One region of the Paenibacillus sp. NPDC057934 genome, then DNA from elsewhere that is predicted to be linked to it. Evidence: predicted binding sites of a transcription regulator. Region 1 holds the regulator's gene; the other holds the start of a gene.
The links. Region 1 encodes LexA, which represses DNA repair genes until DNA is damaged. Its sites were predicted from a motif close to CGAACATATGTTCG; they were not measured.
Positions count from the first base shown of each region.

Region 2: the regulator LexA is predicted to act here: its motif matches at 2,127-2,140, upstream of ACFVRY_RS13190 (ImmA/IrrE family metallo-endopeptidase).

Region 1 covers NZ_JBHVPB010000009.1:76,062-79,476, reverse strand. Annotated here, with positions in the region: gene ACFVRY_RS20750 (hypothetical protein) at 1-163, opposite strand, end outside; gene ACFVRY_RS20745 (DUF896 domain-containing protein) at 245-418, opposite strand; gene ACFVRY_RS20740 (LysM peptidoglycan-binding domain-containing protein) at 529-942, opposite strand; gene lexA (transcriptional repressor LexA) at 1,271-1,897, shown strand; gene ACFVRY_RS20730 (L,D-transpeptidase) at 2,127-2,465, shown strand; gene ACFVRY_RS20725 (YjcZ family sporulation protein) at 2,545-2,646, opposite strand; gene ACFVRY_RS20720 (SOS response-associated peptidase) at 3,093-3,415, shown strand, end outside.
Region 2 covers NZ_JBHVPB010000005.1:189,227-192,641, reverse strand. Annotated here, with positions in the region: gene ACFVRY_RS13220 (glycosyl hydrolase) at 1-78, opposite strand, end outside; gene ACFVRY_RS13215 (hypothetical protein) at 168-332, opposite strand; gene ACFVRY_RS13210 (DNA-entry nuclease) at 469-903, shown strand; gene ACFVRY_RS13205 (YolD-like family protein) at 940-1,275, opposite strand; gene ACFVRY_RS13200 (YjcZ family sporulation protein) at 1,463-1,555, opposite strand; gene ACFVRY_RS13195 (YjfB family protein) at 1,810-1,986, shown strand; gene ACFVRY_RS13190 (ImmA/IrrE family metallo-endopeptidase) at 2,159-2,671, shown strand; gene ACFVRY_RS13185 (hypothetical protein) at 2,781-2,954, shown strand; gene ACFVRY_RS13180 (hypothetical protein) at 3,117-3,415, shown strand, end outside.

The sequences.
Region 1 (3,415 bases):
GTGCAACGAGAGCAACGGGCAATATGATATTGCGACCCTTGAATACATCGCTGGTCTTTGTAGTGGAGTTCGCGGAATGAATAGTATCCTTGCCCTGTTTCTTTCTTTGCTTATTGAGTTGCTGTGAATTGCGTTGAACCATTCTTTCCCAAGAACGGGCCATGTCATTTCCCCCTAGTCATCCTGAAATATCTATGAAAAGAAACAGAGGGTTCATGCGAAGCCTCTGCTTCTTGTTCAGCGCTTATTTATCTACAAACTCAATAGTATCCAGTTGGGACCGGAAATTGCTGCGGATATTACCCAGGTAAATTTCACGTAGCTTGGCGCGTTCAGCCATTTCCTCTTCATTCAGGCCTTCGCTCTTCTGCTTGCGTGCCAATTCATTAATTCGTGCAACCAATACATCTATATCCAACGATTTCGCCTCCCTAATAAATTCATTCTAACTTTGCCATGAGAAAAAGAGCTTGTCAAGGTTTACCCCCTGCAAGCTCTAAGCTGTTTCTATCTATGATCATGATGTTCTTAAAATAACGGCACTGTTATAATATCTCCTGCTCGAATATGACTGTCCGTCAATTGGCTCGATCGTTTAATTCCTTCTATATATACGGCTGTCTTCATATTGGCCGGTTTATTCTTGAGAGCAATGCTCCAGAGTGTATCCCCTGGTGCAACAACCACTTTCTTCTCCTGCTTCGCAAGATTAACGGGTCCAGCAAACACATTACCAACTACTGTAAATCCTGCAATAATCAGCAGTAAAAAGAGAGCTATCTTATAGAAGTTAAATTTTCTTAACAACAGACTTAATCCATCCGACAGTACCTTGGCGATTTCTTGAATTCTATTTATTACTCCGGAACCTAAAGTTTGTCCTGCAGAGTTAACTTCTGTGCCCTCGTCATAGATGCTATGGTATGTACTGTACTTTAACATGATTCATCATCCTCCAAACACTTGTTCTTACTTTCAAAAACAATATAACACGAACATGTGTTTTGATCAATACTAATTTCGAACAATCGTTCCCCTATTTATAATTTACCTTTTTGGATGCAAAAAATGCTCCTGACATGCAAATTCCCCTTGCTGCTCCTGCTCATTTCTTCAACATGCTAGTCAATTATTGAAGATACGGTTGTCCTTCCCGTTCTCACCCCTGTTCCCCTCTCTTAAACTATTGATAACGTTAGAACTTATGTTTGTGCGAACGGCAGTTCTATGTTATAATTTTCCCAAACATTACTATATGGGGTTGATTCTGATGTCAAAGATTTCGAGTCGCCAGCTGGCGATCCTGGAATTTATACGTAACGAAGTCCGCAGCAAGGGTTATCCTCCTTCCGTACGGGAAATCGGTGAAGCTGTAGGGCTCGCCTCCAGTTCCACGGTGCACGGTCATCTGGACCGTCTTGAGAAGAAAGGCCTGATCCGCCGGGATCCGACAAAGCCGCGTGCCATTGAACTGCTTGGCCAGGAAGACTCGGAAAATGTCCATCAATTTGCCCAGACGATTACTCGTGTTCCAGTTGTAGGTAAGGTTACCGCCGGGGTGCCTATCACCGCAACGGAGAACATTGAGGACTATTTCCCGCTCCCAACGCATTATGTTGGTGACAACAAAGTGTTCATGCTCTCTGTTCTTGGTGACAGTATGATTGATGCTGGCATTATGAACGGCGATTATGTCATTGTGCGCCAGCAGCAGACGGCAGACAACGGTGATATAGTTGTCGCTATGACTGAAGAGGATGAAGCTACCGTCAAGACCTTTTATAAGGAACGTGATCATATTCGCCTCCAGCCGGAGAATCCATCCTATGAGCCACTTCGCCTGAATCGGGTAAGCATTTTGGGCAAAGTCATCGGATTGTTCCGGGATGTCCACTAAACTATCATTAATGACTCTATTAGAAGGCTGTTCCGTCCTACGGAGCAGTCTTTCTCCTATACCCTCTCACTTTCACGGAAATATAAGCAGCAGTATAAATCTCGATAGGTTGATACTAATGTCCTCTCTAATTCTTTGATAAAACCTTACATTTTATTTTCCATCACCGCTTCGCATTAACGACACCCACACTCCGCACATATCCTGATTGTAAAGGAGTGCTGATCTCATGCCCAATTACCGAATTATCGTCGATTTGACACAACGGATGCTTTATTTGCTGGACAACGATTCTGTCGTCAGAGGTTTCCCTGTTGGAATCGGAACCATGCTAACTACAACGCCAGAGGGAGATTATACGATCATTAACAAACAGCCCAATCCCGGGGGCCCTTTCGGTGTGTTCTGGATGGGACTTTCCAAGCCGCATTATGGCATTCACGGGACGAACGACCCTTCTTCGATCGGACATCTGGTCTCGCACGGATGTATTCGAATGTTTAACCAGGATGTACTGGCACTTGCTGCGCTGGTCCCCATTGGGACTCGAGTGACTATCCGCCGTTAAACGCCTGGTGTTAGAATATTTGACATGCAAAAAGCCGTCAGACATGGTCTGGCGGCTTGAACATGGGGATGTAATCAAATTAAATCCAGAAAGATTTAGTGATGATAACCAGCAAGATGAAGAGAACCAAGATCGCAGCAGTAGATGTGCCCAAACCGTATCCACCAGCAAATTGACTCATGAGTAATTCCTCCTTTTCTATGAAGAAACCAGGTTTTGCAGCAACAACAGGTCGGCCCTTAGGATAGGGTGATTTTTCTTACCGGCTAGCTTATTGTCAGTTTAGTTCAGCTTTCTCTTTATTAGATCCAGCAAATGCTCAAAATGATCACAAGCAGAATGTAAAGCACCAAAATCGTTCCTGTAGATGTCCAAGGACTAACTACCGGTCCACAATGTTCTGCACCCATGTGAATTCCTCCTTCAGATTAATGACTACAGAACAGAATATGTAACAATATCCTACTAAGTATGGGCAATTTGGAAAAGAAAATGTACTTCTGCATTAGGGGTGAAAGCTTACATATGAGGGGAATGTAGAAGGTCCACACAGCGGAGGGTCTTATTTATTTCTAGCGGGCAAGTATAGTACACTGGTAACAAACCAATGTTCGGAGGGTTCCCACCATGTGCGGACGTTACACCATTACAGTCTCTATAGAAGAACTAATGCTGAGGTATCTTACGAATGATGCCAGCATCCCTTACTACGCCCCCAGGTACAATGCCGCTCCCATGCAGCATATTCCGGCTGTGATTCACACAGGCACCGGCAACCGAATCGGTGAACTCCGTTGGGGCCTTGTCCCATCCTGGGCGCAGGATGACAAGATCGGCAGCAAGATGATTAATGCACGTGGAGAATCTTTGTTGGAGAAAGCCTCGTTCAAGAAACTTGTGGCGACGCGGCGGTGCCTGATCCCTGCAGACGGTTATTACGATTGGAAAAA
Region 2 (3,415 bases), on a different contig from region 1:
GAACGCCGTCTGCCACTGCACATCGTTTACCAGCCGTGATGCAGAATCTAACAGCTGCCAAAGCACCCCTTGTTCCATTAGCCCTCACCACCCTTGTACTTTTGGTACATAGTATGAAAAGGCCCTGAACAAGGACGCGGCTAATCTACAGGATAGAGAGCCTGTCTTTAGAATCTGCTGTTTCTCTGCTCGATTTTATCAGCGATATACAAATCCAATGCCCTAATTCCGCGAGTTGCCAGCTTAACGAACAGGATGAAGGCATACACTCCACAACCCAAAAAGAACAAATAAAGCAGAACACCAAAGATTCCAAAGCCCGTCATCATCACGAATAACCCCTCCATTACATAGATTTACAAACATTTATAAGTGACTAAAGCCACATCCTCCTCCTGATTATAGAGAATCGCGCTATAATTGGAAATGCGCTATACTGGTTGAAGCGCAGAAAAAGGAGGAGCAGAAGTGAAATTACGTAAATTAATCGGCAGTCTCATCATTGTTGCGCTGCTAGCTCTGGGTTCTTACTGGTATGAAGAGGACGGACAAATCCCGCCATCATCCCCATCCGATTCCGAAATTGTTCAGTTGGTCTTCCCTTCAGATCGTTATCCAGAGACAGCCAAGCATATCCAGGATGCCATTGCGAATGGTGAGTCTGCCATATGTACAATCGATCGTGAGCAAGCAGAGAACAACCGTCGCCTTTCTTTAAAGGGCGTCCCTACCAAGAAGGGATATGACCGCGACGAATGGCCGATGGCGATGTGCCAGGAAGGCGGAGAAGGCGCAGATATTGAATACATATCGCCAAGCGACAACCGCGGTGCCGGAAGTTGGGTTGGCAATCAGTTGGAAGGATATGCGGACGGCGTCCGTGTAGAGTTCATGTTCCAATAATGAAAGAACCGGCCCCGGATAACCTCCGGGGCCTTATTATGTAAAGATCTCCACAATATTCGCCATCCAGACCCATCTGAATGTGCCATTGTTCAACTCTAGCTTGATTTGCAGCGGTTTGACGTTCATAATCCTCACAATACCACTTAATTCTTCAGTGCCAAAAGGGTCCCAAGTATACATGGAAATCCTGCACCCGGTCTGAAACGAACAATAGATATCTTTCATCATTCCCTTCCGTTGCGCCATCGACAATTCAGGCTTACCGCGGTATTGCATATCTCTACAATCCACCTCTAGCCGCTCCAGTAAGCGCTTCATCCAAAGTTCCTGACTTGTTGTTACTCCGATATTCCCAAGATTGCTGGTCATGATGTCTGTCCCCCTGCCGAAATCCAACGATTGATTATATTATATGCGAACAAATGTTCTTAGCGCAATGATTAAAATCCTCTATGACTACCGAAAGAACCAAACGCCAAATTGAGCCTGCTCGCAGAAAAAAGAAATAACCCCCGCCCGGCTAAGGCCAGGGGGGGGACAGTCCGATAAAACTATCCTAGAACAAACAGGCTTTTGTGATGATAACCAACAGAATGAAGAGAACCAGAATAGCACCTGTAGAAGTAAAAGGACTTACACACGGAGCCACGACAGGAGCTTCATTTACCGGACTAACATTTCCACAACCGCAACCATACCCTGCACCCATTTAAATTTCCTCCTTAGAATGATGAATATTGAATACAGCTCAGAATATGTGAAATTTCGCCTTGAGGTATGGGCCAACAGGTAAAGAAATACCTGACAATTGCATCAAGACCTTGACTGAGCGATTTTTGTGTATCCTGCCTGCTTATCAAAAAGAATATCCCTGTCGATATAGCTTATAGGAGGAGGTGCGACATGGATATTGCAGCATTATCCACTTCAATGGGCCAGGTATCCTTGGCCCAAGCCGTGGGTATACAAGTGTTAAGTATTGCTAAGGATCAAGCAGAGATCCAGTCCCAGAATCTGGTGCAGATGCTTGAACAAAGCGTTCATCCGAACTTAGGAAAAACACTTGATATTCGCGTCTGATTGTTTTATGCTAATCTTCACAAGAACATCAGTTCCCTTTTTAAAAAATTCAAAAGGTATCAGGCGGAAAGCAGACACCTGCTTTCTCCGCCTCACTGTATTTCACACAGCCCTTTGGGCTTTTCTTTTGATTTTAAACACGAACATACGATCCTATAACGAGGTGAATGAAGTGAAATCATATTATCAAATGACTGTTTTGGAGAAATGGACAGAGGATTTATACAACCGGCTCCAAATAAAGCAGCCTTCCCAAATCTCCATTGAGTATATTTCAGAGCGCTTGAATATCTGGGTTCATTATCTCGATGTGAGAAGCAAGGCGGTGGAAGCCTCTGCCGGGATGTACAGCATGTTCATTGATAACCGTCTGCCAGCAAGCATGCAGCGCCTGGAATTTCTTCACGCCCTCTGCCATCTGCTGCGCCACTCCGGGAAGCGTACGCTGATGCCCGAAATCTTCACTCAGGATCAGGAGGATGAATCCGACCGTTTCATTCTGTATGCCTCCATGCCCTACTCCATGATCTCGCGCATGCCGTTGCCCGAGCATCGTGGTGAGGCTATCCGATACCTCTCAGCTATGTTTCAAGTCCCGAACGAGTTGGCTGTCCAGCGGATCGACCAGATACAAAGACGTATATTTCAAGGTCAACTGCTTGCGGTAATGTCCCCAGCAAATTAATTCCACTGATATTCAGTCCGGCTCGCGGAGATAATAGCGATAACAGAATCGCCAAGCTATACGGCCCACCCGCGTTGCATGGCGGAATGATCTCATTGGAGGGAGCCCTATGGAAGCCACTAAAGTCATTGCCTTATTATTGACCCATCCTGAATACAATGTTGATGCAGTACACCCCGAAATGCCTGATTTTGTCGGAATCGAAGCGATTGAAGTGGACCACGAGACTCAGACCTTTTCCATCCTGCTGCAAGAACCTAGGGAAGATGATATAGTCCTATAATCACACGCTCCGTTAGGTTGAGCGACCGGCGGAGCCCTTATGATTCATGAGACTATAAGATCTATGTGACCTGTATAAGCATGAACCGCCTCCCGCTGACGGTTGTTATACCAATCATAATATGGGTATAATTGACACAGACTAATCTATGGAGGCAATTTGATGAATAAAGGAGTACGTCAGAACTTGCAAGCCGCAGTCGCAAAGAACGAACGTATCAACCTCGTTTTATTGAATGGCGGGAACCTGAAGGGCACAGCCGAAGCCTTGACCTACCGAATGATCAAGATACAGACGGAGGAACAATCCCTCTGGGTTCCGATTACGGAGATCGAGAGCGTGTCCCATACATTGCAACACAATATAACCGGTACCCCAGTGGATCAGGAAGCCAGCAGAGAGAAAGACAGTCACATCACTATCAGCCGCATCCAAGAGGCAATCGCCCAAGAGAATAACCC